DNA from 2 places in the Comamonas sp. MYb21 genome. Region 1 is predicted to be linked to the other one. Evidence: riboswitches for the same ligand, from Rfam matches in the RefSeq annotation. Region 1 holds a riboswitch; the other holds the start of a gene.
The links. Region 1 has a riboswitch for S-adenosylhomocysteine ahead of ahcY (adenosylhomocysteinase). Riboswitches for the same ligand answer to the same signal wherever they lie in the genome.

Region 1 (4,400 bases):
GGGCGGTCGGCGCATTGCCGATGGCCACTACGGCGCCGGCCAGGTGCGGGCGCCACAGCTCCAGCGCCGCAGCGCTGCGGGTATTGTTCATTTGCTGCGCCAGCTCGGCCACAGCGGGCTCGTGCAAGGTGCAGATCACCGGGTTGCCAGCGGGCAGGCGCGAGCGGGTAATGCCTTCGCTGACCATGCGCACATCGCAGAGCACGGGCGCGCCGGCCTCCAGCGCGCGCTGGCCTGCTGCGACCGCGCCAGCGGAGAACTGCACATGCGCGGCCAGCTCCACCATGCCGGCGGCATGGATCATGCGCACCGCCACGCGCTCCTCACCGGGGGTGAAGCGCTGCAGATCGGCCTCGCGGCGAATGGTGGCGAAGGACTGCCGGTAGATCTCGGCGCCATTGGTTTCGTAGGTATGAACCATTACATTTCTTCAAACAACAGCCCGGGATTGTCGCGCAGACTGCGCGCGCTCCAGCGGGAATCGGGGACGGCCTGGGCCGTGGCATGGCGGCCGCGCCCATAGACGGGACCATCGCCGCCCGCTTGGGCCACCAAGGTGACAGTGGCGGGCAGCTGGCGTGCGCAGCCTTTGCTGCAGCCCGAGACATGCAGGTGCGCGCCCTCGGGCACATGGGGGGCGAGGGCCAGCGCCAGATCCTGCGTGGGGGCCAAGGCTTGGCGGCAACCGGGCGCGCCGCTGCAGGCCGAGACGCGCAGCCGCGCATCTTGCGCGTCGCAGATCCAGTGGTCGTGCTCGGTCAAGCCCGCCCCTGGCATGCCCTGGGGCGCAAGGCCTTCGACCAGCAGCATGCGCCAGGGTGTCAGCCGCAGGCCCGTGATGCCGCTGCGTGCCAGGCGCGCCAGCGCACTGGCAGCAACCCGGCCCAGTGGTGCGGCCACCAACAGGCCAAGACCGCACTGCCAGCCCGGTTTTGGCTGGCTCGCTGCGGGCAGGTATGGGGGCGCTTCATGCAGGCCAGCGGGCAGCGCCAGCGGTGGCAGTGCGCCTGGATGGGCTTGCGCCTGGCGCAGCAGCTGGGGCAGGCGGCCGGGGTGTTCGCCGGCCGCACGCCGCGCGCGCGCCTGCTCCGCGCACCAGCGGGCCAGTGCCAGGGCGGCTTGCACGCTGAGTAGGGGGGTGTCTGCCCGCCAGGCGATGGGGTAGCCGGGCACCTGCAGCAGCCAGCCTTGGGCACCATCGCGAACCAATTGCACATCGGCCGCGACCTCGGCCAGGCCGCCATGGCGGCCGCTGGCTAGTGAGACACCAAATTTGGCAGGCAGGCCCTCCAGCGCGGTATCGGCCAGCAGTGCCTGCTGCAAGGCCTCGGCCAGCGCGAGTACGCCGTCAGCGGGCTGGCACAGCGGGTCGATGACTAGGTTGCGCAGCCGCTCCTGGCGCGCATCGCCATCGAGCAGGCCCTGGGCGGCCAGGGCCGCCAGCAGCGCGCCGTGCTGATTGGGGGCGACACCGCGCAGCTGGATATTGGCGCGGCTGGTGAGCTCCAGCAGGCCGGCGCCATGCTCGCTGGCCAGCTCGGCCAAGCGCAGCGCCTGCGCGGCCGACAACCTGCCCAGCGGTGGGCGCACCCGCACCACCAGCCCATCGCCAGAAGCCATGGGCTGCCAGGCGCCAGGGCACCAGCCTTGGGTCTGTGGAAGGGGAGAGGGTGGGGTGGCAAACATGGAGCAGGCGGCAGCGCAGTCGCAATGCCGGGGTGCTGAAGTGTAGCGAAGTGCCCGCTTGCCGCCGGGCAGCAGGCGCAAACCACCCCGGTTTTTTGTCACAATCGGGCGCATGACGCTTGCTGCCCCCCGCATCCTCTTGGTGGACGATGATCCGCATATCCGCCGCTTTGTGCGTCTGGCCATGGAGGACGAAGGCTGGCAGGTCTTCGAGGCCGACAGCGCAAGGCGTGGCCTGATCGAGGCGGCCAGCCGCCAGCCCGATGCGCTGGTGCTGGACCTGGGCCTGCCCGATGCCGATGGCAAGACGTTGATCGCCGAGCTGCGCGGCTGGAGCGGCCTGCCGGTGCTGGTGCTCTCGGCCCGCGACCAGGAGGACGAGAAAGTGGCGGCGCTCGATGCGGGCGCGGATGACTACCTGAGCAAACCCTTTGGCGTGCCCGAGCTGCTGGCGCGCCTGCGCGTGATGCTGCGCCGCAGCCAGCGCAGTGGCGGCGAGCAGCCCGGCAGCACGGTGCACTTTGGCGATGTGGAGGTGGACCTGGCCACGCACGAAGTGCGCCAGGCGGGCGCTGCCGTGCACCTGACGCCGATCGAATTCCGGCTGCTGGCGGCGCTGATCGCCGGCCAGGGCCGGGTGCTGACGCACCGCCAGCTGCTGCTGCAGGTCTGGGGGCCGGAGTACCTGGACCGGCCGCACTACCTGCGCGTGCACATGGCCAACCTGCGCCAGAAGATCGAGGCCGAGCCGGCCCAGCCCCGCCATCTGCTTACCGAGCTTCAAGTGGGCTACCGCCTGGTGGGGTTACAGGGCTGATGCCCTTATAATCGCACTCCATCCGAGGAGCGTTGCAGCGTTTCCCAGTCTGGCCAGGCGCCAGACCACCATGGGGCGTGAGGCTCGGATTTCATCTCGCAACGACGCTCACCCACGCTTTCTGTGCGGTGAGATGGTCCTTCCCTTCTTCCGCGGAACGTGGTTTTTCATTCAATTTTTGGAGAAAACCATGAACGCTGCTGTTCGCTTCAATCCCGCTGACTCCGCGATTACCGATATTTCCCTGGCCGCTTGGGGCCGCAAGGAAATCAAGATCGCCGAAACCGAAATGCCTGGCCTGATGGCCGTGCGTGAAGAGTTCGCCGCTGCCCAGCCCTTGAAGGGCGCGCGCATCACCGGCTCGCTGCACATGACCATCCAGACCGCTGTGCTGATCGAGACGCTGACTGCGCTGGGCGCCCAAGTGCGCTGGGCCTCGTGCAACATCTTCTCGACCCAGGACCACGCCGCTGCCGCCATCGCCGAGACCGGCGTGCCCGTGTACGCGATCAAGGGCGAGTCGCTCAAGGACTACTGGGACTACACCCACGCGATCTTTGAATTCGGCGCCAAGGGCACCGAAGGCGAAGGCCCGAACATGATCCTGGACGACGGCGGCGATGCCACCATGCTGATGCACCTGGGCAAGAAGGCCGAGAAGGACATCTCCGTGCTGGCCAACCCCGGCAGCGAAGAAGAAAAGATCGTGTTTGCTGCGATCAAGGCCAAGCTGGCGGTGGATGCGACCTGGTACAGCCGCAAGTCGGCCCAGATCATGGGCGTGACCGAAGAGACCACCACTGGCGTGCACCGCCTGAACGAAATGTCGGCCAACGGCTCGCTGCTGTTCCGCGCGATCAACGTCAACGACTCGGTGACCAAGTCCAAGTTCGACAACCTCTACGGCTGCCGCGAATCGCTGGTGGACGGCATCAAGCGAGCCACCGATGTGATGATCGCCGGCAAGGTGGCTGTGGTGGCTGGCTACGGTGACGTGGGCAAGGGCTGCGCCCAGGCGCTGACTGCGCTGCGCGCGCAAGTCTGGGTGACCGAGATCGACCCGATCAACGCCCTGCAAGCGGCGATGGAAGGCTACAAGGTCGTGACCATGGAGTACGCCGCTGACAAGTGCGATATCTTCGTGACCACCACCGGCAACAAGGACATCATCCGCCACGAGCACATGGTCGCGATGAAGGACGAGGCCATCGTCTGCAACATCGGTCACTTCGACAACGAAATCGATGTCGCATCGATCGAGAAGTACGAGTGGGAGGAGATCAAGCCGCAGGTCGACCACATCACCTTCCCCGATGGGAAGAAGATCATCCTGCTGGCCAAGGGCCGACTGGTGAACCTGGGTTGCGCCACCGGCCACCCCAGCTTTGTGATGTCCAACTCCTTTGCCAACCAGACCCTGGCGCAGATCGAGCTGTTCACCCGCCCCGACGCCTACGAAGTGGGCAAGGTCTATGTGCTGCCCAAGGTGCTGGACGAGAAGGTCGCACGCCTGCACCTGAAGAAGGTCGGCGCCCAGCTGACCGAGCTGACCCAGGCGCAAGCGGACTACATCGGTGTGAAGAAGGAAGGCCCGTACAAGCCCGAAACCTACCGCTACTAACTTGAGCGGTAATCCCAGCGCCTGGTGACACCCTTGTGTGCCGCTAGGCGCTGCAGCCCTGTTGGGCATTTGTTGTGAAGACGGGCTGCTCCGCTTGGGCGGGCCAGCCGGTCGTTTTGATTGAAGGAACGCGCATGCGCGCAGATGTGTTTTTGGTGGAAACGGGCCTGGCGTCGACCCGCTCGCAGGCGCAGCGCCTGATTGCTGCGGGTGTGCAATGGCGCACCACCTCGCTGGCCCCCTGGATCAAGGTGGCCAAGAACGGGGACGAGATTC
Region 2 (4,400 bases), on a different contig from region 1:
GTCAGCCTCTGGGATGCGCTGGTGATGGACATCGGCCTGCTGCTGTTCTTCCTGGTCTACACCTTTGTGTTCAACTGGTCGTTCGACCGCCTGTTTGGCCTGCCGCAATCGGCGCAGTAACCCAGCCATAAACGTACAACGGGGCGTCGTGTCACTACGACGCCCCGTTTCTACTTGGCGGCGTTCAGCGCAGCCAGGCAATCATCAGCTGCAGCACAAAGGCATTGATGATGTCGATAAAGAACGCGCCCACCAGCGGCACGATCAGGAAGGCCTTGTGCGAGGGCCCGTACTGGCTGGTGATGGCCTGCATATTGGCCACAGCCGTGGGCGTGGCGCCCATGCCAAAGCCGCAGTGGCCGGCGGCCAGCACGGCGGCATCGTAGTTGCGGCCCATCGTGCGGAAGGTGATGAAGACGGCAAACAGCGCCAGCGCCACCGTCTGCACGGCCAGGATGAGCATCAGCGGCCCGGCCAGATCGGCCAGCTCCCAGAGCTTGAGTGACAGCAGCGCAATGGCCAGGTAGATCGACAGGCCGGCGTTGCCAAACACATCGATGGCGCGGTCAAACACCTTGAAGCCAAAGCCGTAGTCCAGCACATTGCGGATCACCACGCCGCCGCCCAGCGCCCAGACAAAGGTGGGCAGCTGCAGTATCGTGCCCTGGGTGACGCTGGTCATGAACTCGGCAAAGGCCAGGCAGCCGGCAAACAGCGCCAGGGTCTCGATGGCGGCCTCGGCAGTGATCAGGCGCGGGGCGGTATTGGGCGTCTCGAAATTGGCGACCTGGCTGCTGTCGTTGTTTTCGGTGTGTTCGCTTACTTCTTTCTCAGTCAGCGTGCGTGGCTGGGCCAGCTGGTGGCGGGTAATGAGGCGCTTGGCCAGGGGGCCGCCCAGCAGGCCGCCGATGACCAGGCCAAAGGTGGCGCAGGCAATGCCCAGCGCGGTGGCGCCGCTCAGGCCGTATTGGTTCTCCAGCACCGAGCCCCAGGCGCCAGCGGTACCGTGGCCGCCCAGCAAGGTGATCGAGCCCGCGACCAGGCCAATGAGCGGGTCCAGCCCCAGCAGGGTGGCCAGGCCCACGCCGACACCGTTTTGCACAAAGATAAACGCGACGATCACGCCCAGAAACACCACCAGGCCCATGCCGCCCTCACGCAGCTTGGCAAAGTTGGCGCTCAGCCCGATCGACGAGAAGAACACCAGCATGAAGCTGGTCTGCATAGCGTTGGCAAAGGCGAGGGTCAGGCCGGTGGCCTGGTGCAGCGCAAAGATGATGGCTGCCACCACCAGGCCGCCGGAGACGGGCTCGGGGATATTGAAGTCGCGCAGAAAGCGGATATGCCGCGTCAGCCACTTGCCCAGCAAGAGCACGAGGACGGCAAAGATCAGGGTGTAGTAAGCACTGAAACTCAGATGCAAGGGAATTCTCCTCAAAGAGCAGGCCTGGACCTGTTTGAAAACAGAAAGCCGGTGTTGACTATGGGTTGGTGTTTTTTGCCGGCAAAGCGCTGCAATATGGGTGAATGCCGAAGCATCGTCTGATTGAATAGGGCTATAACCAACAACGGTGAGTGGTGTTTGCGGCTATGGACAAGTCCCCCTGCCTGTGCTCCAGCGGCCGGCCTGGCTTAAAATGCAGGGCCTTGTCCCAAGGAGCGCTGCAGCAGGCCGGTGGTACCCCATCGCAGGCCTGTCAGGCTTGGGGCAGGTCGACGGGCATGCACGGCATGGCCCGCATCAACGGCGCTCACCTGTTCTGTCTCTGTTTTCTGGTTTTCACAGGTGAGCCCCATGTCCGCGTCTGCTGCCCCCGTTTCCGTTCCTCCCATGCGCCTGTCGGGCCTGGAGCCCGTGTTTGTTGGCGAGGACAGCCTGTTTGTCAACGTGGGCGAACGCACCAATGTGACGGGCTCCAAGGCCTTTGCGCGCCTGATCCTGAATGAGCAGTACGAAGAGGCGCTGGCCGTTGCGCGCCAGCAGGTGGAAAACGGCGCCCAGGTGATCGATGTCAACATGGACGAGGCCATGCTCGACAGCAAGGCCGCGATGGTGCGTTTTCTGAACCTGATCGCCTCCGAGCCCGATATCGCCCGCGTGCCCATCATGGTCGACAGCTCCAAATGGGAGGTGATCGAGGCGGGCCTGCGCTGCATCCAGGGCAAGGGCATCGTCAACTCCATCTCGATGAAAGAGGGCGTGGACGAGTTCAAGAAGCATGCGCGCCTGGTCAAGCGCTATGGCGCCGCTGCCGTGGTCATGGCCTTTGACGAAAAGGGCCAGGCCGATACCTACGAGCGCAAGATCGAGATCTGCGAGCGCGCCTACCGCATCCTGGTTGACGAGGTCGGTTTCCCGCCCGAGGACATCATCTTCGACCCCAACATCTTTGCCGTGGCCACCGGCATCGAAGAGCACAACAACTACGGCGTGGACTTCATCGAGGCCACGCGCTGGATCAAGCAGAACCTGCCCGGCGCCAAGGTGAGCGGCGGCGTGTCCAACGTGTCGTTCTCGTTCCGGGGCAACGACCCGGTGCGCGAGGCGATCCACACCGTGTTCCTGTACCACGCGATCCAGGCGGGCATGGACATGGGCATCGTCAACGCCGGCATGGTCGGCGTCTATGACGACCTGGAGCCGGTGCTGCGCGAGCGCGTCGAAGACGTGGTGTTCAACCGCCGCCCAGACGCCGGCGAGCGCCTGGTCGAAGTGGCCGACAGCGCCAAGAGCGGCGCCAAGGACGACAGCAAGAAGCTGGAATGGCGCGGCACGCCCGACAGCCCCAAGACCGTGAACGAGCGCCTGTCGCATGCGCTGGTGCATGGCATCACCGACTTCATCACCGAAGACACCGAAGAGGCCTACCAGGCCATCGTGGTGCAAGGCGGCGGGCGCCCGCTGCATGTGATCGAAGGCCCGCTGATGGACGGCATGAACATCGTCGGCGACCTGTTTGGCGCCGGCAAGATGTTCCTGCCCCAGGTGGTCAAGTCGGCCCGCGTGATGAAGCAGGCCGTGGCCCATCTGGTGCCCTATATCGAAGAGGAAAAGCGCCAGCAGGAAGCGGCGGGCATGGATGTCTCGAGCAAGGGCAAGATCGTCATCGCCACCGTCAAGGGCGATGTGCATGACATCGGCAAGAACATCGTCACCGTGGTGCTGCAGTGCAATAACTTCGAGGTCATCAACATGGGCGTGATGGTGCCCTGCCACGAGATCCTGGCCCGGGCCAAGGCAGAAGGCGCGGACATCATTGGCCTGTCGGGTCTGATCACGCCCAGCCTCGAAGAGATGCAGTATGTGGCCGGTGAGATGCACAAGGACGACTATTTCCGCATCAAGAAGATTCCGCTGCTGATTGGCGGCGCCACCTGCTCGCGCGTGCACACGGCCGTGAAGATCGCCCCCAAGTACGAAGGCCCCGTGCTTTACGTGCCCGATGCCTCGCGCAGCGTGAGCGTGGCCCAGAGCCTGCTGGGCGAGAACAAGGACCGCTACCTGCAAGAGGTGGAGGCCGACTACGACAAGGTGCGCACCCAGCACGCCAACAAGAAAAAGACCCCGCTGTGGACCCTGGCCCAGGCCCGCGCCAATGCCACCCCGGTGGATTTTGCCGCGCACCCGCCCGTCACGCCCCGCATGCTGGGCCGCCGCGTGTTCAAGAACTTTGACCTGGCCGAGATCGCCCAGTACATCGACTGGGGCCCGTTCTTCCAGACCTGGGACCTGGCCGGCCCGTACCCTGCCATCCTGGACGACGAGGTCGTCGGTGTGGAGGCGCGCAAGGTGCTGGCCGATGCCCAGGCCATGCTCAAGAAGATCATCGAAGGCCGCTGGCTGCAGGCCAATGGCGTGATGGGCCTGTTCCCTGCCAACCGCGTGGGCGACGACATCGTGTTCTACACCGACGAGTCGCGCAGCACCGAGCTGCTGACCTGGTACGGCATGCGCCAGCAAACCGAGAAGCAGGCGGTGGACAGCGTGATGCGCCCCAGCCGCTGCCTGGCCGACTTTGTCGCCCCCAAGGAATCGGGCATGGGCGATTACGCCGGCCTGTTTGCGGTCACGGCCGGTATCGGTGCCGAGAAAAAGGACAAGGAATTTGAAGCCGCGCTGGACGACTACAGCGGCATCATGTTCAAGGCCCTGGCCGACCGCCTGGCCGAAGCCTTTGCCGAATGCCTGCACCTGCGCGTGCGCCAAGACCTGTGGGGCTATGCCGCCGATGAGCAGCTGAGCAACGAGGAACTGATCAAGGAAAAATACCAGGGCGTGCGCCCCGCCCCCGGCTACCCCGCCTGCCCGGACCACACCGCCAAGATCGACCTGTTCAAGGCGCTGGATGCCGCCGACATCGGCATGCACCTCACCGAGAGCCTGGCGATGTTCCCCGCCT

Region 2: linked by a shared signal. The riboswitch ahead of metH (methionine synthase) and the one ahead of ahcY (adenosylhomocysteinase) in region 1 are both predicted to bind S-adenosylhomocysteine.

Annotation. Positions count from the first base shown of each region.
Region 1 is NZ_JBBGZC010000003.1:334,229-338,628, forward strand. It holds gene WH367_RS06520 (precorrin-8X methylmutase) at 1-421, opposite strand, end outside; gene cobG (precorrin-3B synthase) at 421-1,686, opposite strand; gene WH367_RS06530 (response regulator) at 1,799-2,503, shown strand; S-adenosyl-L-homocysteine riboswitch at 2,522-2,620, shown strand; gene ahcY (adenosylhomocysteinase) at 2,694-4,124, shown strand; gene WH367_RS06540 (TlyA family RNA methyltransferase) at 4,259-4,400, shown strand, end outside.
Region 2 is NZ_JBBGZC010000009.1:93,430-97,829, reverse strand. It holds gene WH367_RS14585 (PACE efflux transporter) at 1-120, shown strand, start outside; gene gltS (sodium/glutamate symporter) at 185-1,423, opposite strand; S-adenosyl-L-homocysteine riboswitch at 1,649-1,760, shown strand; gene metH (methionine synthase) at 1,796-4,400, shown strand, end outside.